3 regions of the Streptomyces flavalbus genome follow, and region 3 is predicted to be linked to each of the others. Evidence: riboswitches for the same ligand, from Rfam matches in the RefSeq annotation. Region 3 holds a riboswitch; each other region holds the start of a gene.
The links. A riboswitch is a leader RNA that binds a small molecule or an ion and turns the genes downstream of it on or off. The one in region 3 is predicted to bind cyclic di-AMP.
Positions count from the first base shown of each region.

Region 1: linked by a shared signal. The riboswitch ahead of ACFQZ6_RS14730 (transglycosylase family protein) and the one ahead of ACFQZ6_RS21950 (C40 family peptidase) in region 3 are both predicted to bind cyclic di-AMP.
Region 2: linked by a shared signal. The riboswitch ahead of ACFQZ6_RS30670 (M23 family metallopeptidase) and the one ahead of ACFQZ6_RS21950 (C40 family peptidase) in region 3 are both predicted to bind cyclic di-AMP.

Region 1 covers NZ_JBHTEB010000001.1:3,307,046-3,317,351, forward strand. The annotation lists gene ACFQZ6_RS14705 (NAD(P)/FAD-dependent oxidoreductase) at 1-992, opposite strand, end outside; gene ACFQZ6_RS14710 (Ppx/GppA phosphatase family protein) at 1,426-2,367, opposite strand; gene ACFQZ6_RS14715 (DUF501 domain-containing protein) at 2,364-2,903, opposite strand; gene ACFQZ6_RS14720 (FtsB family cell division protein) at 2,977-3,453, opposite strand; gene eno (phosphopyruvate hydratase) at 3,564-4,844, opposite strand; gene ACFQZ6_RS14730 (transglycosylase family protein) at 5,169-5,858, opposite strand; cyclic di-AMP (ydaO/yuaA leader) riboswitch at 5,862-6,044, opposite strand; gene ACFQZ6_RS14735 (transglycosylase family protein) at 6,227-7,243, opposite strand; gene ACFQZ6_RS14740 (cytochrome P450 family protein) at 7,408-8,742, opposite strand; gene ACFQZ6_RS14745 (nucleoside triphosphate pyrophosphohydrolase) at 8,803-9,786, opposite strand; gene ACFQZ6_RS14750 (SurA N-terminal domain-containing protein) at 9,947-10,306, opposite strand, start outside.
Region 2 covers NZ_JBHTEB010000001.1:6,864,900-6,875,205, forward strand. The annotation lists gene ACFQZ6_RS30645 (aspartate aminotransferase family protein) at 1-1,434, shown strand, start outside; gene ACFQZ6_RS30650 (helix-turn-helix domain-containing protein) at 1,499-2,128, shown strand; gene ACFQZ6_RS30655 (DUF6126 family protein) at 2,121-2,261, shown strand; gene ACFQZ6_RS30660 (tyrosine-protein phosphatase) at 2,289-3,086, opposite strand; partial or broken gene ACFQZ6_RS30665 (alpha-galactosidase) at 3,257-5,364, shown strand; cyclic di-AMP (ydaO/yuaA leader) riboswitch at 5,681-5,834, shown strand; gene ACFQZ6_RS30670 (M23 family metallopeptidase) at 5,839-6,798, shown strand; gene ACFQZ6_RS30675 (SGNH/GDSL hydrolase family protein) at 6,993-7,778, shown strand; gene ACFQZ6_RS30680 (TetR family transcriptional regulator C-terminal domain-containing protein) at 7,792-8,397, opposite strand; gene ACFQZ6_RS30685 (Glu/Leu/Phe/Val dehydrogenase dimerization domain-containing protein) at 8,432-9,628, opposite strand; gene ACFQZ6_RS30690 (MBL fold metallo-hydrolase) at 9,761-10,306, shown strand, end outside.
Region 3 covers NZ_JBHTEB010000001.1:4,834,787-4,845,092, forward strand. The annotation lists gene ACFQZ6_RS21925 (PspC domain-containing protein) at 1-951, opposite strand, end outside; gene ACFQZ6_RS21930 (ATP-binding protein) at 1,141-2,433, shown strand; gene ACFQZ6_RS21935 (LuxR C-terminal-related transcriptional regulator) at 2,430-3,176, shown strand; gene ACFQZ6_RS21940 (C40 family peptidase) at 3,219-4,286, opposite strand; gene ACFQZ6_RS21945 (hypothetical protein) at 4,701-5,054, shown strand; gene ACFQZ6_RS21950 (C40 family peptidase) at 5,107-6,303, opposite strand; cyclic di-AMP (ydaO/yuaA leader) riboswitch at 6,311-6,482, opposite strand; gene pcrA (DNA helicase PcrA) at 6,737-9,187, shown strand; gene ACFQZ6_RS21960 (M23 family metallopeptidase) at 9,320-10,306, opposite strand, start outside.

The DNA.
Region 1 (10,306 bases), 1.5 Mb from region 3:
TGGGCGTTGGGCGGGCACCAGGCGTTGGGGTTGCCCGCCTTGCGGCCGACGAGGTCCGGGACCTGGGCGTTGTCGCCCGCGGCCCAGATGTAGTCGGTGCCCTTGACCTGGAGCGTCGGCTCGCAGTCGACGTGACCGCGGGGGCCGAGGGGTAGGCCGAAGCGGGACAGGGCCGGGTTGGGCTTGACGCCCGCCGTCCACACGATGGTGTTGGAGTCGACCTCAAGCCCGTTCTTCAACACCACGTGGCCGTCGACGCAGGAGTCCATGGAGGTGGAGAGGTAGACCTCCACGCCCCGGCTCTCCAGGTGCTCCTTGCCGTAGGCGCCCAGCTTCGGGCCGACCTCGGGGAGGATCTTGTCGGCGGCGTCGACGAGGATGAACCGCATGTCCTCGCGGGACACGTTGTTGTAGTACTTGGCCGCGTCGCGGGCCATGTCCTCGACCTCGCCGATGGTCTCCGCGCCCGCGAAGCCACCGCCGACGAACACGAACGTGAGCGCCTTGCGGCGGATCTCCTCGTCGGTGGTGGAGTCGGCCTTGTCGAGCTGCTCCAGGACGTGGTTCCGCAGGCCGATGGCCTCCTCGATGCCCTTCATGCCGATGCCCTGCTCGGCGAGGCCGGGGATCGGGAAGGTGCGGGAGACGGCGCCCATCGCGATGACCAGGTAGTCGAACGGCAGCTCGTACGCCTCGCCGACCAGCGGCGCGATCGTGGCGACCTTGCGGTCCTGGTCGATGGTGGTGACCCGGCCGGTGAGGACCTCCGCCTTCGGCAGCACGCGTCGCAGCGGGACGACGACGTGCCGGGGGGAGATGTTGCCAGCGGCCGTTTCGGGGAGGAAGGGCTGGTAGGTCATGTACGACCGGGGGTCGACGACCGTGACGGTCGCCTCGCCGTAGCGCATCTTCTTCAGGATGCGCCGAGCTGCGTACAGACCTACGTACCCACCGCCTACTACGAGGATCCTGGGACGCTCCGTGGTGCTCATGGCATCGAGTATCCACCCGCCCCGGGGGGGTACCTCGTGCGCCCCTTCACAAGCTTCTTCCATGCCTCTGCTACACTGCGCCGCCCACGTGACCCAGGTCATGACCCGGGACGGGAACCGACGCACGGGGCGGACCGTTGTCAATGCCGCGTGAGCTGCCGCGCAAGGCGACCGAGGGGGACGTACCACCCCCAGACCGACCCCTCAGACCCCCGCCGTACACCCTTCCCGCGCGCCCCGCAAGGGTCCCTTCGGGGCACGGAAACAGCCTCCTACGGCCTTGCTGTCGCCCCCCGGCGCCCAATTCCTTGTGAAGAACTTCACGAAGTTTTCCGACAGCCTGTCACCGCACCCCCGGAATCCACCCCTCCACCCCGCTCAAACGCCGTACGACCTGCTCAACGGTGGCGTCCGTGGCCGTCCGTCACGGCCCTTACGCCACCGACCACGCGATGCCGTCGAGGATGTCGTGCTCGCTCACCACGACCTCCTCCGCGCCGACGCGTTCCATGATCGTGAGGAGGATCAGGGCGCCCGCGGCGATCACGTCGACGCGGCCCGGGTGCATGGAGGGGACGGCGGCACGTTCGGCGTGGGTGGAGTGGAGGAGCCAGTCGGTGATCTCGCGGACGCGGGTGCGGGGGACGCGGGAGTGGTGGATGGCTGTCGAGTCGTACTCGGGGAGTTCCTGGGCGATCGCCGACACCGTCGTCACCGAACCGGCGAGGCCGACCAGCGTGTGCGCCTCGCGCAGCGGGACCTGCTCCTCGGCGAGGTCGAGGGCCGCCACGATGTCGGCGCGCATCGCCGCGATCTGCTCCTCCGTCGGCGGGTCGGACACCTCGCCGTCCCGCACCAGGTGCCGTTCCGTCATCCGTACGCAGCCGATGTCGACCGAGCGGGCCGCGCGCACCCCCTCGTCGCCGACGACGAGCTCCGTGGAGCCGCCGCCGATGTCCACCACCAGGTAGGGGCGGGTGAGGTCCGTACGACCGGTGAGTTCGCGGGTCGCGCCGGTGAAGGAGAACTCCGCCTCCTGGTCGCCGCTGATCACCTCGGGTTCGACGCCCAGGATGTCCAGCACCCCGCGCACGAAGTCCTCCCGGTTCTCCGCGTCCCGGGAGGCGGAGGTGGCGACGAAGCGGAGCCGCTCGGCGCCGTGCTCCTTGATGACCGCGGCGTACTCGCGGCACGCCGCGAACGTGCGCTCCAGCGCCTCGGGGGCCAGGCGGCCGGTGCGGTCGACGCCCTGGCCGAGGCGGACGATCGTCATACGGCGGTCCAGGTCGACCAGTTCGCCGGTCGCCGGGTCGCAGTCCGCGACCAGCAGGCGGATCGAGTTCGTACCGCAGTCGATGGCGGCCACGCGGGTCACTTGCCGTCCTCCTCGGTCGTCGTGGGCGTGCTCACGCACGCGCCCTTGCGCCACCACTCCGGCAGCATCGCCAGCGCCTCGTCGCCCAGCGGGTTCACGCCGGGACCGGCGGCCAGCGAGTGGGCCACCAGGACGTGCAGGCACTTCACCCGGTCGGGCATCCCGCCCGCGCTCGGGAAGCCCGTCAGCTCCTCGATCTCGTCCCGGCGCCGGATGTAGTCCTCGTGCGCGGCGCGGTACGCGGCGGCCAGCTCCGGGTCGCTCTCCAGGCGGGCCGTCATCTCCTTCATCACGCCGCCTGCCTCCAGCGTGCCGATGGCCGACGCCGCCTTCGGGCACGTCAGGTAGTACAGCGTCGGGAACGGCGTGCCGTCCGGCAGCCGCGGCGCCGTCTCCACCACGTCCGGCTGGCCGCACGGGCAGCGGTGCGCGATCGCGCGCAGGCCGCGTGGCGGACGTCCGAGCTGCTGCTTGAACGCCTCGACGTCCGCGTCGGTGGGCTCGGTGCGCGGGGTGGAGGGCGGGGGCGTGTCCATAGGAATCTCTACGAGTCTTTCTCGACGGTGTCACTGGTCGGCGCGGGGAGAGTAGCGGTCGGGCGCGGGGAGGCTACCGGTCGGCGGCGTCTGACTTGTCGACGCCGTCCCAGACGTTCGAGTACCAGGGGCGGTCGGCCGCGCCCAGGTCGGCGCGGGCCCGCTTGGCCGCGTCCGGGTCGATCACGACGTAACCGGTCTCCCCCGGCATCACGTAGTGCAGTCGCTGCCGGATCTGCTGCTCGGCGTACGCGTCGTCCTGCCACCGCGCCTTCTGGTCGCGCAGTTGTTCGACGCGCTCGCTGGCCTGCCGCTTCTCCCGCTCCAGGTCGGCGATCTCGGCGCGCTGGGCGACGTACTGCCTTATCGGGTAGGCGAGCGCGACGACCAGCGAGCAGACGACCAGGGCGAGCAGGGCGGCGCGGCCGGTGAGGCGGGAGCGGCGGGCCTGGCGGCGGGTCTGTGAGCGGTAGACGCGGGCCGCCGTCTGCTCACCGAGCAGCTTGAGTCTGGTGGTGGTGGAGAACCGGTCCCGGTCCTTCACGGCCATGCCCCGCCTCCGTCTCGTCCCGCCGCACACGCGCGTACGTCCCCGCACACGGTACGGGACCGGGTACGGGGACGTACGTACGACTGGCTACGCCTTGCCAGCTTCCAGGCTCAGCCCTTGAAGCGCGGGAACGCGCTGCGGCCCGCGTACACCGCCGCGTCGTCGAGGATCTCCTCGATGCGCAGGAGCTGGTTGTACTTGGCGACGCGCTCGGAGCGGGCCGGGGCGCCCGTCTTGATCTGGCCGCAGTTGGTGGCGACGGCGAGGTCCGCGATGGTGACGTCCTCGGTCTCACCGGAGCGGTGCGACATCATGCACTTGAAGCCGTTGCGCTGGGCCAGCTCCACGGCGTCCAGGGTCTCGGTCAGCGAACCGATCTGGTTGACCTTGACCAGCAGCGCGTTGGCCGCGCCCTCCTCGATGCCGCGGGCGAGGCGCTCGGGGTTGGTGACGAACAGGTCGTCGCCGACGAGCTGCACCTTGTCGCCGAGGCGCTCGGTGATGGTCTGCCAGCCCGCCCAGTCGTCTTCGAACAGCGGGTCCTCGATGGAGACCAGCGGGTACGCCTCGACCAGCTCGGCGTAGTAGTCCGTCATCTCGGCGGCGGAGCGCTCCTTGCCCTCGAAGACGTAGGAGCCGTCCTTGTAGAACTCGGACGCGGCCACGTCGAGCGCGAGGGCGATCTGCTCGCCGGGGGTGTAACCGGCTTCCTTGATCGCTTCGAGGATGAGGTCAAGGGCCGCGCGGTTGGAGCCGAGGTTCGGGGCGAAGCCGCCCTCGTCGCCGAGGCCGGTGGCCAGGCCCTTGCCCTTCAGCACCTTCTTGAGGGTGTGGTAGACCTCGGTGCCCCAGCGCAGCGCCTCGGAGAACGACTCCGCGCCGATCGGCGCGATCATGAACTCCTGGATGTCCACGTTGGAGTCGGCGTGCGAGCCGCCGTTCAGGATGTTCATCATCGGCACCGGCAGCAGGTGCGCGTTGGGGCCGCCCAGGTAGCGGAAGAGGGGGAGGTCGCTGGCCTCGGAGGCGGCGTGGGCGACGGCGAGGGAGACGCCGAGGATGGCGTTGGCGCCGAGGGAGCCCTTGTTGTCGGTGGCGTCCAGGTCGAACATGGCCTGGTCGATCAGGCGCTGCTCGGTGGCGTCGTAGCCGACCAGCTCCGGGCCGATCTGCTCGATCACGGCGAGGACGGCCTTCTCGACGCCCTTGCCCTGGTAGCGGTTGGGGTCACCGTCGCGCAGCTCGATGGCCTCGAAGGCGCCCGTCGAGGCGCCGGACGGGACGGCGGCACGACCGGTGCTGCCGTCGTCGAGGCCGACCTCGACCTCGACCGTGGGATTGCCTCGGGAGTCCAGGATTTCCCGGGCTACGACGACGTCGATGGACGGCACGAGCATCTCCTTCATGGATGTGACGTGGGTCAGCAGTACCGCAGTGGGTGCTGCGTCAGTACCGCGGTGGGTGCTGCGTCCTGAGCCTAACCGGCCGGGGGCCGTCGGCTCGCCCTCCGACCCCCGGTAGAGCAGAACCGAGAGTAAATTGTTTCCGAACGGAACAAAGAGCGGACCGGACGGTTACGGGAAGGGAACCGGACGGCTACCGGAAGCGGGCGTGAAACACCCCGCCCCGGCGCGTACGGGGGGACACGCGCCGGGGCGGGGGGTCTGTACGGCCACGGGACCGCTACGGGCCTACGTGACTGGACCGCTACGGGCCTACTTGAGGTTCAGTTGCTGGCCCGGGTAGATCAGGTCGGCGTCCTGGACGATGTCGTCGTTCAGCTTGAACAGCTTCGCCCAGCCGCCCTTGACGTCGTGCTCCGCGGCGATCGTGCTGAGCGTGTCGCCCTTGACGACCTTGTACTCGCCGTCGCCCTTCTTGACCTTCTTGCCGGTCGGGGGGGTGACGGTCTGCTTCGCGGCCGGGCGCTCGGCGGAGCGGGAGGTGCTCGGCTGCTCGGTCTCGCGGGTGGTGGTGTCGGTGGCCCCGGCGCCGGAGCCGGTGTCCGTGGCGCCGCCGCCGTTGTACGCGGCGCTGGACAGGCCCGTGCCGCAGACCGGCCAGGCGCCCTTGCCCTGGCCCGCGAGGACCTTCTCGGCGATCTGTATCTGCTGGGCCTTGCTGGCCTGGTCGGCGGTGGCGGCGTACTGCGTGCCGCCGTACGCGGCCCAGGTGGAGGCCGAGAACTGGAGGCCGCCGTAGTAACCGTTGCCGGTGTTGATGGACCAGTTGCCGCCGGACTCGCACTGGGCGACGGCGTCCCACTCGGACGCGGTGGCGGCGGAGGCGCTGCCAGCGGCCATCAGCGGGGCGGCGACGGCCGCGGCCCCGGTGACGCCGACGACGGCGATGGCGCGGACGGTCTTGGACGGACGGCGGTGCTTGCCCTTGCCGGAAAACAGCATGGATGATCCCCTCACCGACGCCTGCGAGGTGAGCTGTCGGGTTCGGGCCGGTTGAGTTGCCCGGCCACACCTCTCTTTACGAGAGGCGCGGCTTCACCCCTAGCCGGTTCGGCGGTGAGTTTCCTCAACCGCCGGTTCCGGCGCCTACCTTGGGTCCCCCGCTCCTGCCTGCGGCGCTTGACGCGACGACTGTTCCCGGGCGGCCACTGGCAGGATTCGGCGTTGCGGCGGCCGGGGCTCGTGTTGGCGAGCGGTCATGACCGTAGACACGCGATCCGCGGAATTTCAAAGACGATCAGGGCTTCTGAGACTCATCCCACACTTCCACTGAACCGGACATTACGTGCGAAGTGCGCCCTTAACTCCCGCTACTTTCCGCCCGTTTCGACCCCTACTTCCAGGGTCTGACCGGGAAGGATGAGGTCCGGGTCGGCTCCTACGGCGTCCTCGTTGGCCTCGTAGAGCGCGCACCATCCGCCCTTGAGGTCAAGGGAGTCGGCGATATAGGTCAGATTGTCCCCGGGCTGGACGGTGTAGGAGCCGTCGGCGGCGGTGGAGGACTCGGTGGCGGCGTCGCGGGAGGCGTCACGGGACGCGTGGCGGCCGGAGGATGCGGCGCGGGCGCCCTCGGCGGGGTCCTCGTCGGCGCTGTCGCCGCGGTGACGGCCGCCGCCGGTGCTGGCGTCCGAGGAGTCGCCACCCTGGAGGGAACTGTCGGAGTCGTCGCTCCTCGTGGTGGCGGAGGGGGAGTTGTGGGGGGCGACGGAGTCCGCGTCGGAGGTCGATCCGGAGGGCGTGTCGGCGTCCGGGTCGGAGTCGGAGGTCGCGTCGGAATCGTCCGCGTCGGTGGACTTGTCGGACTTGGGCGACTTGTCCGTACTCTTACCGCTGCCGTCCGTGTCCTCTGACCTGGAGTCAGCGGAGTCGGAGGACCCGGTGGAGTCGCCGGACGACGCGGAGGGCGCCGGGGAGTCCGCCGCGAGCCCCGTGTCGACGTTGGCGGAACCGGCGTCCTTCGACAGTCCGGAGAGCAGCCCGCAGGCGGGCCAGGCACCGGGGCCCTGGTCGGCGAGTATCCGCTCGGCGACGGCTATCTGCTGCGAGCGGCTGGCGAGGTCGGCACTGGCCGCGTAGTCGAGACCGCCGTACGACTCCCAGTCGTCCTGCGAGATCTGGAGGCCGCCGTAGTAGCCGTTGCCGTTGTCCGCGCTCCAGGAGCCGCCGCTCTCGCACTCGGCCACCTGGTCCCACACGGTGCCGTCGGCGGCGCTGGCGCCGGATGCGCCGAGCAGCGGGATGGCGATGGCGGAACCGGTGACTCCGGCGGCGACGAGGAGGGCCGGAGCCTGGCGGGGGCGACGGTGACGACCGTTCCCGGAGAGCATGTCGGGACCTTTCGCAAGACAGCGGTGACCAGCGCGGCGCATGGTGCTGCTGCGTCGCGTTGATGGGTGAACGTATCGGCAGACGATCACTTGTCACAAGTTAATGCCGCGCAGATCACGTGAAGATCACAGAGTTGAGCGCGTGTCACCTTTGCGCCGAGGTGTCAACTTTGCTCCGGAGAACGCTCCGCCCCTTCCGGCTGAAGGGGCGTGAACTCCACGGGCAGGGTGCGCAGTCCACGCATGATGAGCCCGCCGCGCCACCTCAACTCCGCTGGTTCCACGGCGAGTCGGAGGTCCGGGAGCCGGGTGAGGAGGGTGCCGAGCGCGGACTGTCCTTCGAGGCGGGCGAGCGGGGCGCCGAGGCAGTAGTGAATACCGTGGCCGTAGCCGAGGTGCTGATTGTCACTCCGGGACAGGTCGAGCGTGTCCGGATCGGCGAACCGCTCCGGGTCCCGGTCGGCGGCGGCGAGGACGACGAGGACCGGGTCGCCCGCGGCGATGTCCTGCCCGCCGAGGGTGAGGGGCCCGGTGGCGAACCGCCAGGTGGCGAGTTCCACGGGGCCGTCGAAGCGGAGGAGTTCCTCGACGCCGGTGGCGAGCAGGTCGCGCTCCCCGGCGGCCAGGGAACGCTGGAGGCGGGCGCGCTGCTCGGGGTGGGTGAGCAGGGCGAGGGCGCCGTTGCCGATGAGGTTGACGGTCGTCTCGAATCCGGCGAACAGCAGGATGAAGGCCATCGCCGCCGCCTCGTTCTCGGTGAGGTGCTCACCGTGGTCGGAGGCGCGGATGAGCCCGGAGATCAGGTCCTCGCCGGGGGTGGGCTCGGCGGGCAGCGCCTCCCGCTTGCGGTGGATCAGCTCGGAGAGGTAGCCCCGCATCATCTTCACCGACCGCGCGACGCCGCCCCGCGGCCCGCCCTGGTGCCGGATCATCATGCCCGCCCAGTCGCGGAAGTCGTCCTGGTCCTCGCGGGGGACGCCGAGCAGGTCGCAGATGGCGTAGATGGGCAGCGGGAAGGCGAACTCATGGATGAGGTCCGCGCTCCCCCGCCCGGCGAACCGCCCGATGAGGTCATCGGTCAGCTCCTGCACCCGCGGCGCGAACTCCGCCACCCGGCGCGGTGTGAACGCCTTGCTGACCAGCCGCCGCAGCCGCGTGTGATCCGGCGGATCGATGTTCAGCAGATGCGTCATCAACTCGGCCTTGCGCTCGCCGGGAATGCCCGTCTTCCCCTTGGCGTGCGCGGGCTCGTCGTGATGCGCGGGATTCTTACTGAGCCGCTGATCCGCCAAGGCCTGCCGGGCGTCCCCGTACCGCGTGACCAACCACGCCCCCACCCCACTCGGCAACCGCGTCCACCGCACCGGCGCGTTCTCCCGCAACCAGGCGTAGGCGGGATAGGGATTGGCGGCGAACTCCCAGGTGAAGAGGTCGGGGGCGGGAGCGGGGGTGGCGGGGGCGGGAGCGGGGGCGTCGTGCGGGGCACTCTGGTCGGTCACCCTCTGACGGTAGCCGTCCCGTGGGGGCTTCCCCCTCCCCTCCCCTCCCTCCCTCAGCCCTCAGCCCTCCGCTTCCCTGATCGCGTCCCGGTAGGCGCGGGCCGCCGCGCGGAGGGTGGATTCTGGGTCGATGCCCTCGCGTTCGGCCTGGGCGGCCAGGGCGAGGAGGGTGTAGCCGATGCCCTCGCCCTCGGGGAGGGGGATGTCCAGGGACGCGGTGCGGGCGCGGGAGGCGAGTTTCGCGGCGAGGGCCAGGGCGGGCTGGTGGAGGGGGATGCCCTCGGTGATGGAGGTGCGCTGTTTCTCGACCGCCTTGGTGCGCAGCCAGTGCTCCTTGACCTCCTCCGGCGTGGTGGCCGTCTCGTCGCCGAAGACGTGCGGGTGGCGGTGGATGAGCTTGGTGACGAGGGTGGCCGCCACGTCGTCGATGGAGAACGGCGCCTCCGCGTCGTCCTCGGCTATGCGGGCGTGGAAGACGACCTGGAGCAGGACGTCGCCCAGTTCCTCGCGGAGTTCGTCGCGGTCGCCGTCCTCGATGGCCTCGACCAGCTCGTACGCCTCCTCGATGCCGTACTTGGCCAGGCCCTTGTGGGTCTGCTGGGAGGACCAGGGGCACTCGGCGCGGATGCGGTCCATGACCTGGACCAGGTCGAGGAGGCGGGCGCCGGGCAGGTCGTAGGAGGCGGGGAGCAGTTCCAGGTCGGGCATCCGGACGCGGCCGGAGCCCGCGAGCCGGGCCAGGCCGTCCGTCAGGGCGGGCTCGCCCTCGCCGGTGGCGACGACGACCACCGTGCGGCCTCCGGCGCAGGCGTCGACGAGTTCCTCGGCGGTGGGCGCCGCCTCCAAGACGGTGATCCCGGCCTCGCGCAGATAGGGCACCTGCGGGTGTGCCCCGTCCGCGCACAGCACCTGGTCGGCGGCGTGCAGCGCCTGCCAGGCGGGCCAGGACAGCAGGCCGGGTGCGACCCGGTGGCTGGTGGTGAGCAGGACGACACGGCCGGGGTCGGCGGCCTCGGTGACGGCTGCGGGGCTGATTGCGTTCACGATCCGAACGTAACCCACCCCGCCGACCGGCTCCTCCAGTTATCCACAGCCGCAGGCGATCATCGGATTATCCGCTCTATCTGCCTCGACTCGGCCGCCCGACCTCCGCTTCGGCTCGGCCTCCCGACCTCCCCTGACGCCCGCCCGACCGCCGCCCCTCCTACGCGGGCCGCTCCGGCTGCGTCGCCGCCGTCACCTCGCGGACCCACGGCGTCTTCGCGTCCACCCGGCTGACCTTCTCCACGTCCCAGGAGCCGTAGCGCGGGTTGAGGTCGACGTTCAGTTGCCTGGACGCCTCCGAGAGGGTCTTCCAGAACGCGGGCTGGCTGGTGTCCGTGCCCAGGCTCGCGGCGAGCTTCTGGGCCTCCAACTGGAGCCGCAGGTTCTCGTCGAGGCGCTCCGGGGCGACACCGTACTGCTGGAGCCACGCCGTCTCCAGCGCCTCCGCGCCGCCGACCTGCTGTTCCAGGCCCGAGCGCATGTCCTGGACCTCCTTGCGGCTGACGGTGATGCCCGCGTC
Region 2 (10,306 bases), 2.0 Mb from region 3:
GAATCCGCGCCCCAGCCGTCCGTGCCGGTGCCGTCCCCGTCGGGCCCGGCGCCGGGCGCGGACTTCGACCTCGGCGCCCTGCTGGCCGAACGCGGCGCCGAGCGCTACGACCTGCACGCCCGGCACCTCAACCACCAGTTGCCGCGCATGTTGCACACCATCGGCTTCGACAAGGTCTACGAGCGGGCCGAGGGCGCCTACTTCTGGGACACGGACGGCAACGACTACCTGGACATGCTCGCCGGGTTCGGGGTGATGGGCCTGGGCCGCCACCACCCCGTCGTCCGCAAGGCGCTGCACGACGTCCTCGACGCCTCCCTCGCCGACCTCACCCGCTTCGACTGCCAGCCGCTGCCCGGACTGCTCGCGGAGCGGCTGCTCGCCCACAGCCCGCACCTGGACCGGGTGTTCTTCGGCAACAGCGGCACCGAGGCGGTCGAGACCGCGCTGAAGTTCGCCCGCTACGCCACCGGCAGACCGAGGATCCTGTACTGCGTCCACGCCTTCCACGGGCTGACGACCGGCTCCCTCTCCGTCAACGGCGAGTCCGGCTTCCGCGACGGCTTCGCCCCGCTGCTGCCCGACACCCCCGTCCCCCTCGGCGACCTCGACGCCCTCGCCCGCGAGCTGCGGCGCGGCGACGTCGCCGCGCTGATCGTCGAGCCGATCCAGGGCAAGGGCGTCCACGAGGCGCCGCCCGGCTATCTCCGCGCCGCCCAGGAACTGCTGCACCGGCACAAGGCGCTGCTCATCGCGGACGAGGTGCAGACCGGCCTCGGCCGCACCGGCGACTTCTACGCCTACCAGCACGAGGACGGCGTCGAACCCGACCTGGTCTGCGTCGCCAAGGCCCTCTCCGGCGGCTACGTACCGGTCGGCGCCACGCTCGGCAAGGACTGGATCTTCAAGAAGGTCTACTCCTCCATGGACCGCGTCCTGGTCCACTCGGCCAGCTTCGGCGGCAACGCCCAGGCCATGGCCGCGGGCCTCGCGGTGCTGTCGGTCATGGAGCGGGAGCAGACCGTCGCCGCCGTCCGCGCCACCGGCGACCTGCTGCGCACCCGGCTCGCCGCGCTGATCGACCGGTACGAGCTGCTCGCGGACGTGCGCGGCCGGGGCCTGATGATCGGCATCGAGTTCGGCAGGCCCAGCTCACTGAGGCTGCGCACCCGCTGGCACATGCTCCAGGCCGCCCGCAAGGGACTCTTCGCGCAGATGGTGGTCGTCCCGCTGCTCCAGCGGCACCGCATCCTCACCCAGGTCTCCGGCGACCACCTGGAGGTGATCAAGCTGATCCCGCCGCTGATCATCGGGGAGCGGGAAGTGGACCGGTTCGTCGAGGCGTTCACCGCGGTGATGGACGACGCGCACGACGGCGGACTGGTGTGGGAGTTCGGCAGGACACTGGTCAAGCAGGCGGTGGCCAACCGCTGACGGGCGTTTTTGCCCCAGAGGCAAAGAAATTGCCTCTGGGGCAAGCGTGCGGCTCAATGGAGTCATGCGCTCACCGGAAGACGCGGCGGCCTCCGAAGGACCCGAGGCCCTGCCGCCCACCGTCGCACCCCAGCTCCGCGCGCTGCGCCGCCGGGCCGCCCTCACCCTGGAGGCCGCGGCCCGCTCGGCGGGCCTGTCGCCCGCCCACCTCTCCCGGCTGGAGACCGGGCAGCGCCAGCCTTCCCTGCCGATGCTGCTCGCGCTGGCCCGCATCTACGGTACGACCGTCTCCGAACTGCTCGGTGAGACGGTCGGCGACCGCGACGCCGTCCTGCGCGGCGCGGAGACCGAGCCGACCCGCGCGGGCGGCTGGACCTACTGGCAGGCGGGCGCCGCCGGGCGCGGGATGCAGGCGCTGCGCGTGCACGTGCCGTACGGCTCGCAGGGCGACGTGGTGCGGGTGCACCCCGGCGAGGAGTGGCTGTACGTGCTGCGCGGCCAGCTCCGCCTGCGGCTCGGGGACACCGCGCACCGCCTCGGCCCGGGGGACAGCGCCCACTTCGACTCCCTCACCCCGCACCGGCTCGCGGCCGGGACCGGCACCGGAGTCGATCTGTTGTTCGTGCACACTCTTCTGCAGAGCCCGACGGCCACCCTGTGCCTCGGCCCCACCCCCGGAGACCCCGATGAGTGACAGAGACACAGACCAGAGGGACATAGAGCAGAAGCTGCCGCGGGGCATCTGGTTCCGGCTGTTCATCTATGTGGTGGCGGGCCACCTGTTCGCGGCGTTCCTGTACCTGCTCTTCGAGGTGGGGGCCAAATAGCCGGACAGGGGGCGCGGCCGGTCGGTCTCAGTCGAGGAGGCGGTCGCGCAGCCGGTCGCGGACCTCGGGGGTGACGCCGAGGCCGCCGTGGAGGTAGGCGTCGACGCCGCCCCAGGTCTCCTCGATGGTGTCGAAGGCCGCCGACAGGTACTCCGCGCGGGCGTCGAAGAGCGGGCTGAGCAGCTCCATCACCTCGGGCGAGTAGGCCGAGGACGCGCTGCCGCTGCGGTGCACCTTGTAGCGGCGGTGGGTGGCGTTGGACTCCAGGTAGTCCGCGAGGATCGCCTCGCGCTCCACGCCCAGGGCGAGCAGCGTCACCGCGATCGACAGCCCCGCGCGGTCCTTGCCCGCGGCGCAGTGCATCAGCGCGGGCACGCTGTCCTCGGCCAGGGCGTGCAGCACCCGGGAGTGCTCGGCGGTGCGCTCCTTGATGATCATGCGGTAGGACGCGATCATGCGGTTCGCCGCCTTGCCGTCGGCGAGCACCGAGCGCAGTTGCTCCAGGTCGCCGTCGCGGACCATCTTCCAGAACTCGGCGCCGTCCGCCGGGTCCGACAGCGGCAGGTTCACGTTCCGCACGCCGGGCAGCTCGACGTCCGGGCCCTCCAGCTTCTGGTCGGCGGCGTTGCGGAAGTCGAAGACCGTGTGCAGGCCCAGGGAGGCGAGGAACGCGGCGTCCTCGTCGGTCGCGTGCGCCAGGTGGCCGCTGCGGAACAGCACGCCGTGCCGCACCCGGCGGCCGTCCACGGTCGGCAGTCCGCCCACGTCACGGAAGTTGCGCACGCCAGCCAGTTCGGGCTCGGTCGACGGGACCTGCTGCGTCACGGGGGCTCCCTCCCATCGGCCCCGGCGGCGCCGATCGCCGACGGGTACGCCCTTGACCATACGACATGGATTCCCTGGGCAATGAGTTGTCCACAGGGAGTCGCCGCGACCGTCCACAGGCGTTGCCCTCCCGGAGGGAAACGGTTGATGATGTTGGGCGTTGGGCGTTGCTGTCGGGATCTGTGGGGTGGGTGGGTCCAGTGCCGGTGGAGATCGCCGAGAACGGCCGTACGTGGCTGCTGTCCGGGCCCGCGAGCAGTTACGCCGTCCACCTCACCGACGCCGACGAGCTGCTGCACCTGCACTGGGGCCCGCGCATCGCCCTCGCCGACGCCGAGGCGCTCGCCGCGCGCCCGCTGCCGGACCACTGGCCCTTCGAGTCCCGGCTCGACGGCCGCGAGGAGTACCCCGTCGAGGGCGGCCCCCGCTTCACCCGCCCCGCCCTGTCCGTGCGCACCGGCGACGGGCGGCGCGGCACCGAGTGGTCCTACGAGGGCCACGAGGCCGACCCCGACGGCGTACGGCTGCGCTTCCGGGACGGCGGGCTGACCGTCACCCTGCACTACCGCGTCCGGCACGACGTGGTCGAGCGCTGGGTCACCGTCGACAACGCCGGGGACGCCGACGTGGAGCTGCTGCGCGCGGACTCCGCCGTCTTCACGCTCCCGGAGCGCGACGGCTGGCGGCTGAGCCAGTTGCACGGCCGCTGGGCCGCCGAGTCCCGGCTCACCGCAGCCCCGCTCACCTACGGCGAGAAGGTCATCGGCAGCCGCCGCGGCCACACCGGCCACCAGCACCTGCCCTGGGTCGCCCTGGACACCGACGCCACCGAGGAGCGCGGCGAGGTGTACGGCTGCGCCCTCGCCTGGTCGGGCTCCTGGCGGATCGGCGTCGCCCAGTTGCCCGACGCGCGCGTGCAGATCACCGGCGGCGCCGGACACGACGACTCCGGACTGCTGCGGCTGGCCGCGGGGGAGTCCTACACGAGCCCCGTCCTCGCCGGGCTGTGGAGCGACGGCGGCTTCGGCGGCGCCAGCCGGCCTGGCACCGCTACCAGCGGGCGTACGTCATCCCCGACGCCGACCAGGACCGGCCGGTGCTGTTCAACTCCTGGGAGGCGACCGGGTTCGGCATCTCCGAGGACCAGCAGCGGGCGCTGGCCCGGCGGGCGGCGGCGATCGGCGTCGAGCTGTTCGTCGTCGACGACGGCTGGTTCGGCTCCCGCACCGGCGACCACGCCGGGCTCGGTGACTGGACGCCCAACCCTGACCGCTTCCCGAAGGGGCTGGCGCCGCTCGCCGAGGACGTGCGGGCGCTGGGGATGCGGTTCGGCATCTGGGTCGAACCGGAGATGGTCAACCCGGACAGCGACCTGTACCGGGCGCACCCGGACTGGGTGCAGTACCAACCAGGACGTAAGCGGACAGAGTTTCGCAATCAACTCGTACTCAACGTCGCCCGCGAGGACGTCCAGGAGTACCTGTGGGAGCGCCTGGACGCCCTGCTGTCGAGCGCGCCCATCGACTACGTGAAGTGGGACTTCAACCGCTGCTTCACCGACGCCGGATGGCCCGGCGAGCCCTACCCGCAGCGGCTCTGGGTGGATCACGTACGGGCCGTGTACGCGCTGCTCGACCGGCTGCGGGCGGCCCACCCCGGCGTCGCCTTCGAGTCCTGCTCGGGCGGCGGCGGCCGGATCGACCTGGGGGTGCTGAGCCGTACGGACCAGGTGTGGACCTCCGACAACACCGACCCCCTCGACCGGCTCGCCATCCAGCACGGCTTCAGCCAGCTCCACCCCGCGCGCGTGATGGCCGCCTGGGTGACCGACAGCCCCAACGAGCAGCTCAACGGGCGGGTCAGCCCGCTGCGCTTCCGGTTCGTGAGCGCCATGGCCGGGGTGCTGGGGATCGGCGGCGACCTGACCCGCTGGAGCGAGGCGGAGCTGGCCGAGGCCCGCGACTGGGTGGAGCTGTACCGGGAGATCCGGCCGCTGGTGCAGCGCGGGGACCTCTACCGGCTGCGCCCGCCGCGGGGCGGGCTGAGCGCGGTGCAGTACGTGCGCGGTGCCGAGACGGTCGTCCTCGCCTGCCTCCAGGCGCAGCACCACGGCGAGCCGGTCCCCGCGCTCCGGCTGCGCGGACTGGACCCGGCAAGCTCCTATGAATGCCCTGAAACGGGCGAAATCCACCGAGGTGCCGTGCTGCTGCACCACGGGATACGGCTGGGGCTGCGCGGTGACCTTGATGCGGCAGTTCTCCGACTGCGTCGCATCTGAGTCATCTGTCCGGATTAATCGCTTCCATTCCAACTCGCTCCGGAATTCGGCACGCTGGAAATCCGGCACGTGAGCAGCGTCATAGCGGTGACCGTCCGTCGCCCGTCATGTTCACGTAATCAGGGGCTTTTTCAAGGGCTTTTAGGGAAAGCGTCACCGCTCGGAACAACTCAGGGTGACCGGTAATTCCCGTAAGGGATCAAGAAAAAGGCGTTCGGGTGGAACCTCTCGCTTGTCCGTTTGCGTCTTGCTCGCTTACGTTCCACACCGATCCCGGACGGAACGCCGAATCCTGCCGCCGTCCGGACTCCGCGCAAACTGACCCGTGCACCCGGCAGGAGCGGGGGACCCACAGGTAGACCGCCTGTTCCGGTTCCCGGAACAGGCTTGGGGTACAGCCGCACCTCGGTGCGGCCGGACATCTCCAGTCCGCACCCGACAGCTCACCTCGCAGGCGCAGGAGAGGAATTCGCCATGCCCGCCAAGGGTAAGCACCGCCGTCCCAAGTCCCTGCGTATCGCCCGCTCCATCGCCGTGGCCGGTACCGGTGGCGCCGCGCTCGCCCTGCCCCTGATGGGGGCCGCCAGCGCCAACGCCGCCACCCCGCAGTCCGTTTCGGAAAAGGCCGTCCACTCCGCCCCCGCGGCGCAGAAGTCGGCCGCCGAGAAGAAGTCCACCGCCGAGAAGTCGGGCGTGCGGACCTATTCCGTCCGTGCCGGCGACTACCTTTCGAAGATCGCTGACGAGCAGAACGTCGACGGCGGCTGGAAGAAGCTCTACGCGGACAACCGCGCGGCGGTCGGCGACGACCCCTCGCTGATCCACCCCGGGCTGAAGCTCAGCATCGGCCAGAAGGCCGCGGCGCAGGGCGAGACCAAGCAGGGTGAGGCCAAGAAGCAGTCCGCCCCGAAGGCCGCCAAGCCCGCCCAGCCCGCGAAGCCGAAGCAGTCGACGCAGTCCTCCAAGTCGTCCGCCGCCGAGTCCTCGCAGTCGTCCGCCAGCACCGCCACGACCACCGCCGCTTCGGGCTACAGCGCCCCCGTCGACGGCGCCGCCGTCGGCACCGGCTACAAGGTGGCGGGCAGCATGTGGTCCAGCGGCTACCACACCGGCGTCGACTTCGCCGCCGCCACCGGCACCACGCTGAAGTCCGTCGGCCCCGGCACCGTCGTCTCCGCGGGCTGGGCCGGTGCGTACGGCAACCAGGTCGTCATCAAGCTGAACGACGGCTACTACGCCCAGTACGCGCACCTGTCCTCGCTGTCCGTCTCCAGCGGCCAGACCGTGACCGGCGGCCAGCAGATCGGCCTGTCCGGCTCCACCGGCAACTCGACCGGCCCGCACCTGCACTTCGAGATCCGCACCACGCCCGACTACGGCTCCGACATCGACCCGGTGGCCTACCTCCGCTCGCACGGCGTCTCCATCGGCTGACGCCAGCCCCGCGACCGCGCCGACGGCCGGACCCCACGCACGGGTCCGGCCGTCGGCGTATTCCGCAATTGACCAAGGTTTTGGCAGTGGCTTATCTCACCGCCCGTCAACCCTTTCCTACGGTCGCGTAGGTCACAATCGACGGGGAAAGATGGGCCGATGTGGCAGACGATTCGAAGAATGACAGCAGATCAGTGATCGGGTCGCACGTGGCGGTGGGGGACAGCTTCACCGAAGGCGTCGGCGACCCCGGCCCCGACGGGGCGTTCGTCGGCTGGGCCGACCGGTTCGCGGTGCTGCTCGCGGACCGGCGTCCCGAGGGCGACTTCCGGTACACCAACCTCGCCGTGCGCGGGAAGCTCCTCGACCAGATCGTGGCCGACCAGGTACCGCGCGCCGTCGAACTCGCCCCGGACCTCGTGTCCTTCTGCGCGGGCGGCAACGACATCCTGCGGCCCGGCACCGACCCCGACGAGGTCGCCGAACGGTTCGAGGAGGCGGTCGCCCGGCTGACCGCCGTAGCGGGCACGGTGATGGTGACCACCGGGTTCGACACCCGGGGCGTGCCCGTCCTCAAGCACCTGCGCGGCAAGATCGCCACCTACAACGGACATGTGCGCGCCATCGCGGACCGGTACGGCTGCCCCGTCCTCGACCTGTGGTCCCTGAGGTCCGTCCAGGACCGCCGGGCCTGGGACCACGACCGGCTGCACCTGTCCCCCGAGGGGCACACGCGCGTGGCGCTGCGCGCCGGGCAGGTCCTCGGCCTGCCGGTCCCGGCCGACCCGGACCAGCCCTGGCCGCCGCTGCCGCCGCGCGGCACCCTGGAGATCCGCCGCGACGACGTGCACTGGGCGCGCGAGTACCTGGTGCCGTGGATCGGCCGCCGACTGCGCGGCGAGTCCTCCGGCGACCACGTCACCGCCAAGGGCACGCTCTCCCCGGACGACATCAGGACCCGGATCGCGTCCGTGGCCTGAACCGGGGCGCGCCTCAGCCCTCCCCGGCCGCCAGCCCCAGCTCCCGCGCGAGCGCCTCGTCCACCCACTCCTGGGCCCGCGCGCGGGAGACGGCGCCCGGGTACGCCGTCAACTGCACCGCGAGGCCGTCGAGTAGCGCGGTCAGCCGCAGCGCGGTGGCGGCCGGGTCCGGGCACCGGAACTCGCCCGCGGCCACGCCCTCGGCGATCACCTCGGCGAGGGCGGACTTCCACCGCCGGTCCAGCTCCCGGGTGACCTCCTGGAGGGCGGGTTCGCGGGGCGCCGCCGCCCAGCCCTCGATCCACAGCCGCCAGCCCTTGGCGGTGCCGGTGGGGGCGTACCAGCGCACCGCCGAGCGCAGTCGGCGCAGCGCCGTCGTACGGCGGCCGAGCAGCCCGCGCAGGTGTGCGAGGTCGCCCTCGGCGGCGTGCGCGAAGGCGGCGGCGACGAGCTTCTCCTTGGACGCGAAGTGGTAGAGCACCAGCGCGTTGCTCACCCCGAGCGCCGAGGCCACGTCGGAGATCCGTACCGCCGCGACCCCGCGCGCCTCGATCTGCTCCACCGCCGCCGTCAGCAGCTCGGCCCGCCGCTCCGCCACACTCAACCGCACCCTCGCCACGCGGATCACCCTAGAGCCTGTCGTCGAACTCCCGTCAGCGGTACCAACCGAACCGCTCCGCGATCACCGGCAGCCGGTCGGCGGCCAGGGCGTGCGCGGCGGCACGGGGCGTCGTGCCGTCCGCGTCGGCGCGCGCGAGGACGGTGGTGACCAGGGCGCGCATGGCGCGGCGGGTGTGCGCGAACGCCTCAGCCGCGTCGGCACCGACGTCCCCGAACAGGGTCCACCACCACCAGGCGTTGGTACCGGAGTTGACCACCACGTCCGGCAGCACCGTCACCCCGCGCGCGGTCAGCAGCCGCTCCGCCTCCGGCAGGACGGGCATGTTGGCGGCCTCCACGACCCAGCGGGCGGTGATCCGGGCCTGGTTGGCGGTGTCGATCACGTACGACGCCGCCGCGGGCACCAGCACCTCCGCCCCCGCCGTCAGCCAGGCGTCCCCCGGCAGCTCCCGGTCAGCGGCGCGCAGCGCAGCCCGGTCCACCGTGCCGTACCCGTCCCGCGCGGCGAGCAGCGCCTCCACGTCCAGGCCCGCCGGGTTGGCGATGGTGCCCTTGACGTCGGCGACGGCCACCACGCGCAGCCCCGCGCGGGCGAGGAAGCGGGCGGTCGCGCCGCCCATCGTGCCCAGGCCCTGCACGGCGACCGGGGTCCCCGCGTACGGCACCCCGGCCCGGTCCAGCGCCACCAGCGCCGATTCGGCCACCCCGCAGCCGCCCACCAGCTCGTCCAGGCCGATGCCGTCCACCTCCAGGGCGAAGGCGTCGGCGAGCCGACGCCGGGCGGCGGCCTCGTCGTCCAGCAGCGGGTACACGGCCTGCACCGAGGAGACCAGCCCCGCCTCGGCGGCGGCCCGGTCCACGAGATCCTGGCTGAGGCCGAGGTCCTCACCCGTCGTCCAGCAGCTCTCGACGTACGGCCGCATCGCCCGCAGGTACCGCACCAGCACCCCGTACGCCGCCGGGTCGCGCGGGTCGCAGTCGATGCCGCCCTTCGCGCCGCCCAGCGGGACGTAGCGGTTCCCGGGGTCGTAGTGCAGCGCCTCCTTCACGGTCATGCCGCGGGCCAGGCCGGTCACCTCCTCCAGCGTGCAGCCCGCCCGCATCCGCAGTCCGCCGCTGGCCACGCCCCGCACCAGCCGGTCGACGACCAGGAAGCCCCGGCGGCCGGTGACGTGGTCGGTCCAGGTGAGGGAGAGCAGGGGAGCGGCCGGGGCGGCGGCGGTCGGCATACGGACTCCAGGGGGACGACGGAACGCTACTGAATCGCCGGTCAGTATTCGAACGGGTTCCCGGGGATGTCAACGCGCCACCGCGCCAGCCGACCATAATGGGAGGACTCACCGACTCCACCTGGAGGTACCGTGGCCGGTTCCCGTTCCCTGCGCTCCGGGCTCCGCTCGCTGCGGCCCGTGGCCTTCGGCGCGGACCCCAGCGGTGAGCGCATGGCGCGCATCCGCAGATCCCCGCACTTCAAGGACGGCGTCTTCCAGAACCCGGGTCCGCCCGCCCGGACCCGGCCCTCGGGCTCGGCGGTGGAGTTCGCCAAGATCTTCTTCGACAAGGACGAGCGCTCCCGCCGCTCCCCGAGGGGCGGCGTCCCGGTGCACGCCACCACGCTCGCCGACATCGCCCGGCCGCCCGCCAGCGGACTGCGGCTGACCTGGATGGGCCACTCCAGCGTCCTCGCGGAGATCGACGGACAGCGGGTCCTCTTCGACCCGGTGTGGGGCCAGCGCTGCTCGCCGTTCCCCTTCGTCGGGCCCAAGCGGCTGCACCCGGCGCCGCTGCCGCTGGCCGCGCTCGGCCCGGTCGACGTCGTCGTCATCTCGCACGACCACTACGACCACCTCGACCTGCCCACGATCAGGGCGCTCGCCGGTACCGACACCGTCTTCGCGGTGCCGCTC
Region 3 (10,306 bases):
CAGCCCGGTGCCGAGGCCGCCCGCGACCAGGGCGAGCAGGACGATCCAGCCGCCCGTCCAGCGGGGGCCGCGCGGCTTCGGCGGCTGCGCGTGCCAGCGGGCCATGGTCTCCTGGACGGCACTGCCCCGGCCGATGTTGACGGCCGCCGCGATGTCCCGGTCCCGGGAGTCCGACGGACCCCACAGATAGCCGGTGCCGCCGACGTGGGTGCCGTCCTTGACGATCGGGTCACGCCACCAGGACGGATAGGCCGCCGGGACGGGTGGCGCCTGGGCCTCGGGTGGGGCGTCGGCGGCGGCCTGCGCGGCCAGCGGGTCGGGATCGGGGGCGTCACGGTGCTGCGACCAGTACCCGGCGCCCGCCAGCAGTATGGAGAGGACGACGGCGAAGGTCAGCACGCCGCCGTTGCGCAGCATCGACAGGAACACCCCGCAGCCGACCAGCGCGAACAGCACCGCCGCGAGCGCCTGGCCGTCCACCCGGCCGGTCAGGAGCTTGCGCACCTCGTTCTCCTCCTCGTCCTCGTAGGGGACGAAGAGCCAGGCGAAGCCGTAGAAGATGAGGCCGATGCCGCCGGTCGCGGAGAGCACGGCGAGCGTGATCCGGAAGATCACCGGATCCATGTGGCAGCGCCGCCCGAGACCCGAGCAGACCCCGGCCAGCATCTTGTGCCGCCGCTCACGGCGGAACTTGCGGAACGTCTCGACCATGTCCGCCTCGGCGGACGGCTCGCCTGGGCCCGACGGGGCACCGGGGCCGGGTGGGCCGCCGGGGCCGGGTGGGCCGCCCGGGCCGGGTGGGCCCGGTGGTGTCGCTTCCGTACTCGCGCGTCCGTGCGCGCCCGCGCCTGGGTGCGCGCGCGGTTCCTCACCCGCGGCGCCCGCGGCTGCCGCGTCGGACGGAGGCCCCGCCTCGGGCACGGCGTCCGCGGCGTGCTGGTGATCAGTCATGAGTCCATGGTGACGGGCGAGCCGCCGCCGCGGCAGTCGGCATGACCCTGGCCGAACCCTGAAATCACCCCTGAGCCGCCGCGGGGGAAGCGTTCGAGGCCAGGCGGTGCCCGCACCCCGTGAAGATCAGGGGAGTCTCGGGGGCCGACCCTGATGCCCGGGACCGGCCGTCGTGTGACCATCAATGACATGCCGGAAGCCGCAGCAGCGCAAGTCCTGTCACCGCGGCCACCGCGCAAGCTCTACCGCAGCAGCGACGGACGCTGGCTCGGTGGCGTGGCGCGGGGGCTCGCCGGGCATCTCGGGCTGCCCGTGGTCTGGGTGCGCCTGGTCTTCGTCGGCCTGTTCATGGCAGACGGCCTCGGCGCGCTGCTGTACGCCGCGTTCTGGTTCTTCGTCCCGCTCGGCGTGGGCGGCGTCGACGCCCAGCGTCCCCCGTCCCTCGTGCACACGGAGACCTCACCCGACGGCCGCCGCAGACTCGTCACCCGCAAACCGGACAAGGGCCAGTTGGTCGCCCTGCTCCTCATGGTCGTCGTGGCCATGATCTTCGTGGGCAACGTGAATCTCGGCAGCGGGGCGCAGGCGTACCTCTGGCCCACCGTCCTGGTCGGCGCGGGCGTCGCCCTGGTCTGGCGGCAGGCGGACAACGCCCGCCGGGCCCGCTGGGTCGAGGTCGGCCGCCGCAGGCGCACGCTGAACCTGCTGCGCACGGTCGCCGGTGTCCTCCTGGTCACCGCGGGCGTCACCGGCATCTTCGTCCTGAAGGGCTCCGCCGCGCACCTCGGCTCCGTCCTCCAGGCCGCCCTCGCCGTCCTCGTCGGGATCACCCTGCTCGCCGGTCCCTATCTGGTCCGCATGACGCAGGACCTCTCCGAGGAGCGGCTGATGCGCATCCGCGCCCAGGAGCGCGCCGAGGTCGCCGCCCACGTCCACGACTCGGTGCTGCACACCCTCACGTTGATACAGCGCAACGCCGACAACCCCGGCGAGGTGCGCCGCCTCGCCCGCGCCCAGGAGCGCGACCTGCGCACCTGGCTGTACAGACCCGAGGGCACCGGCAAGGAGGAGGCCGACGAGCCGACCACCCTCGCCGAGGCCGTGCGGCGCAACGCGGCCGAGGTTGAGGACAAGCACGGCGTCCCGCTGGAGGTCGTCGTCGTGGGCGACTGCCCCCTCGACGAGAAGACCGCCGCCCAGATGCAGGCCGCGCGCGAAGCGATGGTGAACGCCGCCAAGTACGGTGGCGAGGGCGGCGCCGTCCAGGTCTACGCCGAAGTCGAGGGCAAGACGGTCTTCGTGTCCGTCCGCGACCGCGGCCCCGGCTTCGACCTCGACTCGATACCCGCCGACCGTATGGGCGTTAGAGAATCGATCATCGGCCGCATGGAGCGCAACGGCGGCACAGCGCGGCTGCGCGCGGTGCCGGACGGCGGCACGGAGGTCGAGCTGGAGATGGAGAGGGCGGAGAAGACGTCATGAGCGACCCTTCCGAGACGAACGGCACGGCGGGAGCGGCACAGGCGGCCGAGTCCACGCCACCCGCGGGCGGCGGTGCGCCCGGACGCCGGGTGCGGGTGGTCCTCGTCGACGACCACCGCATGTTCCGCACCGGCGTCCAGGCCGAGATCGGCCAGACCGAGCAGACTGGCGTCGAGGTGGTCGGTGAGGCCGCCGACGTCGACCAGGCGGTCACGGTGATCACGGCGACCCGGCCCGAGGTCGTCCTCCTCGACGTGCACCTCCCGGGTGGCGGCGGGGTGGAAGTGCTGCGCCGGTGCGCCGCGTTGATGGCGGACACCGAGCGGCCCGTCCGCTTCCTCGCGCTGTCCGTCTCGGACGCCGCGGAGGACGTGATCGGGGTGATCCGGGGCGGCGCCCGCGGCTATGTCACCAAGACGATCACCGGCACCGACCTGGTCGACTCCGTCTTCCGGGTCCAGGAGGGCGACGCGGTCTTCTCGCCGCGGCTCGCCGGGTTCGTCCTCGACGCCTTCGCCTCCACCGACGCCCCGCCGGTCGACGAGGACCTCGACCGGCTCACCCAGCGCGAGCGCGAGGTGCTGCGGCTCATCGCCCGCGGCTACGCCTACAAGGAGATCGCCAAGCAGCTCTACATCTCCGTGAAGACGGTCGAGTCCCATGTCTCGGCGGTACTGCGGAAGCTCCAGCTCTCCAACCGGCACGAGCTGACCCGATGGGCCACGGCACGCCGCCTGGTGTGAGACCCGCCTCGCGCCCCACCGACGCCCACGCACGCCCAGCGCTCACACCACCCGTGTCGCCCCCGCGAACGGCATCTCGCTGATCGGGGCCAGGCGTACCGGGGAGGAGGGGTTCGGGGCGTGGATCATCTGGCCGTCGCCGACGTAGAGGCCGACGTGGCTGATGCCGGAGTAGAAGAAGACCAGGTCGCCGGGGAGCAGCTCGGAGCGGGAGACGCGGCGTCCGGCGCCGATCTGGGCGTAGGTGGTGCGGGGCAGGGAGACCCCGGCGGCACGGTAGGCGGCCTGGGTGAGGCCGGAGCAGTCGAAGGCGTCGGGGCCGGTGGCGCCCCAGACGTAGGGGCTGCCGAGGGCCTGGTATGCGTAGGAGACGGCCGTCGCGGCGCGGGAGTTGGCGGCGGCGGTGGTGGTGGTGTTCGGGGAGGGGAGGCTGGCGCGGGGGCCGGTCGAGGCGCGGGAGGCGCGGTCGGGGGCGGTGCGGGAGGTGACGCGGGCGCGTTGGTCGGCCGACAGCCGGTCCAGGAGCCGCTCGGCGGCGTCCAGTTTGCCGGTGATGGTCCGCCGGTGGCGCTTCAGCTCCGTCTGGCGTGACCTCAGGGAGGCCAGTTCGACGCGGGCGGCGCCGCGCAGCCGCTCGATCTCCCGCAGGTGCCTGTGGACGCGGGTGACGGTGGCCGCCCGCTGGTGACCGGCGCGCTCGGTGAACGCGGCGCCGTCGAGGTAGTCGTCGGGGTCGGCGGAGAGGGCGAGCTGGAGCGCGGGGTCGAGCCCGCCGCCCCGGTACTGTGCCGCGGCGGCCGAACCGAGCGCCTCGCGCGCCGAGTTGAGCCGGTCCGTCCTGCGGGCCGCCTCGTCGCGCAGTTCCGCCAGCCGGTCCGCGGCGGCGTCGGCCTTCTCCCTGGCGCCGTTGTACCGGTCGGTGGCGGCCTCCGCCTCCTGGTACAGCTTGGCGACCTTGGCCCTGACCTGCGCCGGGGTGAGGTCCGGGGCGGCCTGCCCGGTGCCGTCGAAGGCGGTGGCGGTGGCCGCGCCCGCGAGGGCGAGGGTGGCGGCGGTCCGGACCGTGGTGCCGCCTGCCGGACGGTGTGGGGGCTTGCGGTGCGCTGCCACCTGGGCTGCACATCCTTTCCTACGGGCCGCGAGGAGCGGGGGGACGCGTCCGGCGGCGGCCCGCACAGGGGGAGTGGGCCGCCGCCGGACCTTCTCGGCGGGGGTGACCGCCCCGCCCCTGGCCTGGGCGGGTTGGGAGCCGGTCACCTGGGGGAGGACGCTAATCCCGGGTGTGTCCGCACGGTGACTCGTTGTCCGGAAGTGACTCCAGCGGACCGCGGGGCGACCGGAGATGACCGGGGTTCCCGAGGCGGGCCGTCGACTTCACGCGGTGCGCTGACCGATGTGGGGAACCGGGCGCCGACACGGCGGCACGGCTGCTATGGGCGCATATATGCGACGGGCGCCGGGGGAGGCCCGTAGGGGGTGGGCCGGTGTCGGGGGGCGGCCGGTGCGTTATTAGGCTCCGGCTCCATGGACGTACTCATCCACCTCTTCGTCGGTCTGCACGTCATCGGCATCGCCGCGCTGCTCGGCGGCTTCCTCACCCAGATGAAGGCGATGGGCCAGGGCACCGCCCGCTTCGTCCCCGCGATGCTGCACGGGGCCCTGACGATGCTGGTCACCGGCGTGGTCCTGGTCGGCCTGAACCAGGCCGACGACCGGACCCTCGACAACATCAAGATCGGCGTGAAGCTGGCCCTGCTGATCGTGATCCTCGGGCTCGTCTATGTGAAGCGGGACGACGAGAGGGTGGACAAGGGCGTGTTCGGCCTGGTGGGCCTGCTGACCACGGCGAACATCTTCATCGCGGTGCTGTGGACCTGACGGACCCGGCGGACCCGGCGGACCCGACGGACCAGGCGGACCCGGCGGAGACCTAGGCGGGCCGCACCACGCTGTGGATCGAGGACTCGCCGTCGTAGTAGATCGACTCCTCGCGGACGTAGGCGCCCGGCTTCGGGGCGTGGATCATCATGCCGTTGCCGATGTAGATGCCGACGTGGGTGACATCGTCGTAGAAGAAGACCAGGTCACCGGGCTGGGCGCTGGACAGGGAGACCGTGGTGCCCGCGTTGACCTGGTCGTAGGTGGTGCGCGGCAGGGAGATCCCGGCGGCGTTCCAGGCGGCCTGGGTCAGTCCGGAGCAGTCGTAGGAGTCGGGGCCGGTGGCGCCCCAGACGTACGGCTTGCCGATCTGGGCGCGGGCGAAGGCGAGCGCCTTCTCGGCCTTGGTGGCGTACGAGGAGTCGACGGAGGTGTCCGTCGAGGTGCCGGTGGAGGTGTCGGCGGAGCCCGTGGAGCCTGAGGTGCCGCTCTCCTGCTCCTGCTCCTGCGCCGCCGCGGCCTCCTCCTCCTGGCGCTGCTGCTCCTCGGCCTGCTGGCGGGCCAGCTCGGCCGCCTTGCGCGCGGCCTCCTCCTGCTTCTTCTTCTCGATCGCCGCGAGCCGCGCCTTCTCCTCGGCGGTCAGCTCCGACAGCAGGTCGCGCGCGTCGGCGAGCTTCTTCTGCACGGTGGACTTGGCCGTCCGGAGGTCGCTCTGCGACTCGGTGAGCGTCTGGAGGCTCTCGGTGGCCTCCTGGCGCTTCTTCATCGTCGCCGTCTGCTCGGCGAAGTAGTCGTCGACCGCCGACTTCTGGGTGCTGGTGAGCCGCCCCATGAGCTGGGTCTGGTCGAAGTAGTCCTGCGGTGAGTCCGCGAGCAGGAAGGTGGCGGTGTCCGGGGCGGCGGCGCCGGTGCGGTACTGGGCGGCGGCGTAGGAGCCGAGTTCCTCGCGCGCGTCGTTGAGCTTCTGGGTGCGCTGGGCGACGTCGTCGAGGAGGGTGTCGACCTGCTTGCGCTGCTTCGCGGTCTTCTCCTTGGCCGCGTTGTACTTCTCGGTCGCGGACTCGGCCTGGCGGTAGAGGTCGTCGACCTTCTTCTCGACCTCCTCCAGGCTCGGGCGGTCGTCCGAGGGGGCCGCGTTGGCCGTCTGGGAGAGCAGGGCCACGGAGGTGAGGGCGGCGGTGGCCAGGGCGGGGGTGCGGATACCGGCCACGCGGCTGCCCGCGGCACGTGACTTGCGGTGCGACGCCAAGGAGGCGACTCCTTCCATGTACCGCCTACCGAGTTAGCTGTCGGGTTCGGGCGGGTGGTTCGGAAGGGTTGCCCTACGGCCACTCCCTCAGGAGGAGTGAGCCGATTCACCCCGGGATCGGTGGGTCCCCGGCTCCGGCCACTGCCACGCGGGCACGCCGGACTCGGCGGAGGCCGCGCGGCCCGGCGACGTTCGCCGGAGGGGGTCGTACGGCCCGCTCGGCACCGTAGCCAACTCGTGTGGCGGCTGTGAAGGTTGGTGGGTGATATGCCCGATACATTTTCGTGACCTTATCCGGAACGTCGCTCACCGTGTCCGGGTGGCAGTGATCCGTGACAGTCATCCCGGGCGGCAGGGGTGCGGGGCGGTGCGGGCGCCGGGTCGGTGGGATCCGGCTCCGGTTGTCAGTGCGGCGCCCTAGACTCGGAGAGCGATGAGCAGCCTCTTTGACGACAGCTTCCTGGCGGACCTCCAGGCCCAGCGCGGCCCCGCGGACGAACCCCCGCCGCCGCCCGAGGACGATCACGTACCGGAGCCGATTCCGGACGATCTGTTCGGCGGGAAGTTCGACGCGCCCCCGGACCGGGACGCCTACTACCGCGACGGCGCCCCGCGCCCCGCGGTGGACACCGCCACCCTGCTGGCGGGGCTGAACGAGAACCAGCGCGCCGCCGTCGTGCACGCGGGCTCCCCGCTGCTCATCGTGGCCGGTGCCGGGTCCGGCAAGACCCGGGTGCTCACCCACCGCATCGCCCACCTGCTGGCCGAGCGGGGCGTCCACCCCGGGCAGATCCTCGCGATCACCTTCACCAACAAGGCCGCGGGCGAGATGAAGGAACGCGTCGAGCAGCTCGTCGGCCCGCGCGCGAACGCGATGTGGGTGATGACGTTCCACAGCGCGTGCGTGCGCATCCTGCGCCGCGAGAGCAAGCGGCTCGGCTTCACCTCGTCCTTCTCGATCTACGACGCCGCCGACTCCAAGCGCCTGATGGCCCTGGTCTGCCGCGACCTGGACCTCGACCCGAAGCGGTTCCCGCCCAAGTCCTTCAGCGCCAAGATCAGCAACCTGAAGAACGAGCTGATCGACGAGGAGGACTTCGCCGCCCAGGCCGCCGACGGCTTCGAGAAGACCCTCGCCCAGGCGTACGCGCTGTACCAGTCGCGGCTGCGCGAGGCGAACGCCCTCGACTTCGACGACCTGATCATGACGACGGTCAACCTGCTGCGCGCCTTCCCGGACGTCGCGGAGCACTACCGCCGCCGTTTCCGGCACGTCCTGGTCGACGAGTACCAGGACACCAACCACGCGCAGTACGCCCTCGTCCGCGAACTCGTCGGCCCGTCCGGCGAGGGAGAGGACCCGGCCGAGCTGTGCGTCGTCGGTGACGCCGACCAGTCGATCTACGCCTTCCGCGGCGCGACCATCCGCAACATCCTCCAGTTCGAGGAGGACTACCCCGACGCGACGACGATCCTCCTGGAGCAGAACTACCGCTCCACCCAGACGATCCTCACCGCCGCCAACGCCGTCATCGAGCGCAACGAGTCCCGCCGCCCGAAGAACCTGTGGACCAACGCGGGCGCGGGCGCGCGCATCACCGGCTACGTGGCCGACACCGAGCACGACGAGGCCCAGTTCGTCGCCGACGAGATAGACCGCCTCACCGACGCGGGCGAGGCCAAGGCCGGGGACGTCGCCGTCTTCTACCGGACGAACGCCCAGTCCCGTGTCTTCGAAGAGGTCTTCATCCGCGTCGGCCTGCCCTACAAGGTCGTCGGCGGGGTCCGCTTCTACGAGCGCAAGGAGGTCCGGGACGTCCTCGCCTACCTGCGGGTGCTCGCCAACCCGGAGGACTCCGTCCCGCTGCGCCGCATCCTCAACGTGCCCAAGCGCGGCATCGGTGACCGCGCCGAGGCCATGATCGACGCGCTCTCCCAGCGCGAGAAGATCAGCTTCCCGCAGGCACTGCGCCGCGTCGACGAGGCGTACGGCATGGCCGCGCGGTCCACCAACGCCGTCAAGCGGTTCAACACGCTGATGGAGGACCTCCGTACGATCGTCGAGTCCGGCGCGGGCCCCGCGACCATCCTGGAGGCGGTTCTCGAACGCACCGGCTACCTGGCCGAGCTGCAGGCGTCGACCGACCCGCAGGACGAGACCCGGATCGAGAACCTCCAGGAACTCGCCGCCGTGGCCATGGAGTTCGAGCAGGAGCGTGGCGAAGGGGAGTCCGGCACGCTGGCCGACTTCCTGGAGCAGGTCGCGCTGGTCGCCGACTCCGACCAGATCCCCGACGAGGAGGACGGCGACGGCGTCATCACCCTGATGACCCTGCACACCGCCAAGGGCCTGGAGTTCCCGGTGGTCTTCCTCACCGGCATGGAGGACGGCGTCTTCCCGCACATGCGCGCCCTCGGCCAGACCAAGGAGCTGGAGGAGGAGCGCCGCCTCGCCTACGTCGGCATCACCCGCGCCCGCGAGCGGCTCTACCTCACCCGGTCCGCGATGCGCAGCGCCTGGGGCCAGCCGCAGTACAACCCGCCCTCCCGCTTCCTGGAGGAGATCCCCGGCGAGCACGTCGACTGGAAGCGCACCGGCGGCTCCGCGGCGCCCGCGGGCCCCGTCTCGGGCGTGGCGGCGTCCCTGTCGTCGTCGCGCTCCCGGTCCTCGGCCTCGGGGGCGTCCGGGTTCGCCACCCGCAGGACCGACGAGAAGCCGGTGGTCGCGCTGGCGGTCGGGGACCGCGTCACCCACGACCAGTTCGGGCTCGGCACGGTGACGGCGGTGAAGGGCACGGGTGCCAACGCCGAGGCGACGATCGACTTCGGAGACGCCAAGCCGAAGCGGCTGCTGCTGCGGTACGCGCCGGTGGAGAAGCTGTAGGGAGCGCGCGGGCCCACGGGGGCGGGCCCTCGCCGTACGGTGGGCCCCCGCCATGTGGCGGGACCTCGTCGTGTGGCGGGACCTCGTCGTGCGCGGCGGGGCCCGGCTGGAAGAACCGTTACGGCTGACGCGTTACGACGGGTCCAGGCCATGGCTGCGCAGCCAGGCCAGCGGGTCGATGGACGAGCCGCCACCGGGCCGGACCTCGAAGTGCAGGTGCGGACCGGTGGAGTTGCCGGAGTTGCCGGAGAACGCGATCGCGTCGCCCGCCTTGACCGTCGTACCGGAGGGCACCTGGTAGCTGGAGAGGTGGCAGTACCACGTCTCCGTGCCGTCCATCGCGGTCACGATCATCATGTTGCCGTAGGCGGTGTTGTACTCGGTGCGCACGGTGCCGTCGGTCGCGGCCATCACCGTGGTGCCGTAGGAGACGGGGAAGTCGATGCCGGTGTGCACGGACATCCAGTTGATGCCCGCCTGGCCGTAGTAGGCGCTCAGGCCGTGCGCCGCGACCGGCAGGGCGAACTTCGGGCGCAGCCGCTCCTTACGGGCCGCCTCGGCCGCCGCCCGCTTCTGCTCGGCCTCCTGTTCCGCCTTGAGGTCGATGCGCTCCTGGGTACGGCTGACCCGGTCACCGAAGTCGTTCGCCTCGGCGGTGAGGGACTCGAGCTGGGTGGCGAGCTTGTCGTTGGCGGCGGCGGGTTTGGCCGCCGGTGCGTCCGCGGCGGTCGCGGGCGCCTCCTGCTCGTCCTCGCTGAACCCGCCGACCGAGGCGGCGGCGATCCCCGCGACGCCCATCACGCACGCCGACGGCACGGCGACGGTCAGCAGCGCGGAGCGCTTGGCGGGCTGGCGGCGGCGGGAACGGGACGCGCGGGCCGCGGCACGGGTGGCGGGGGCCGGCGCGCGTTCTTCCTGATCGTCGAGGAGCGGCTCGGCCACGGTCTCCACCAGCGGCTCTACGGCGGGCAGTTCGCCGGTGCGGCTCAACTCGGGTTCGTCGGAGGTGCTGTCCGGGTCGGCGGCGGGCGCCCCGGTATCAGGGAAGCCCTCGTGGTCGGCGGCCTGCCGCTGACCGTAGGGGTCGTGCTCGGTCTGCCGCGCGTAGTCGTGCGGGTA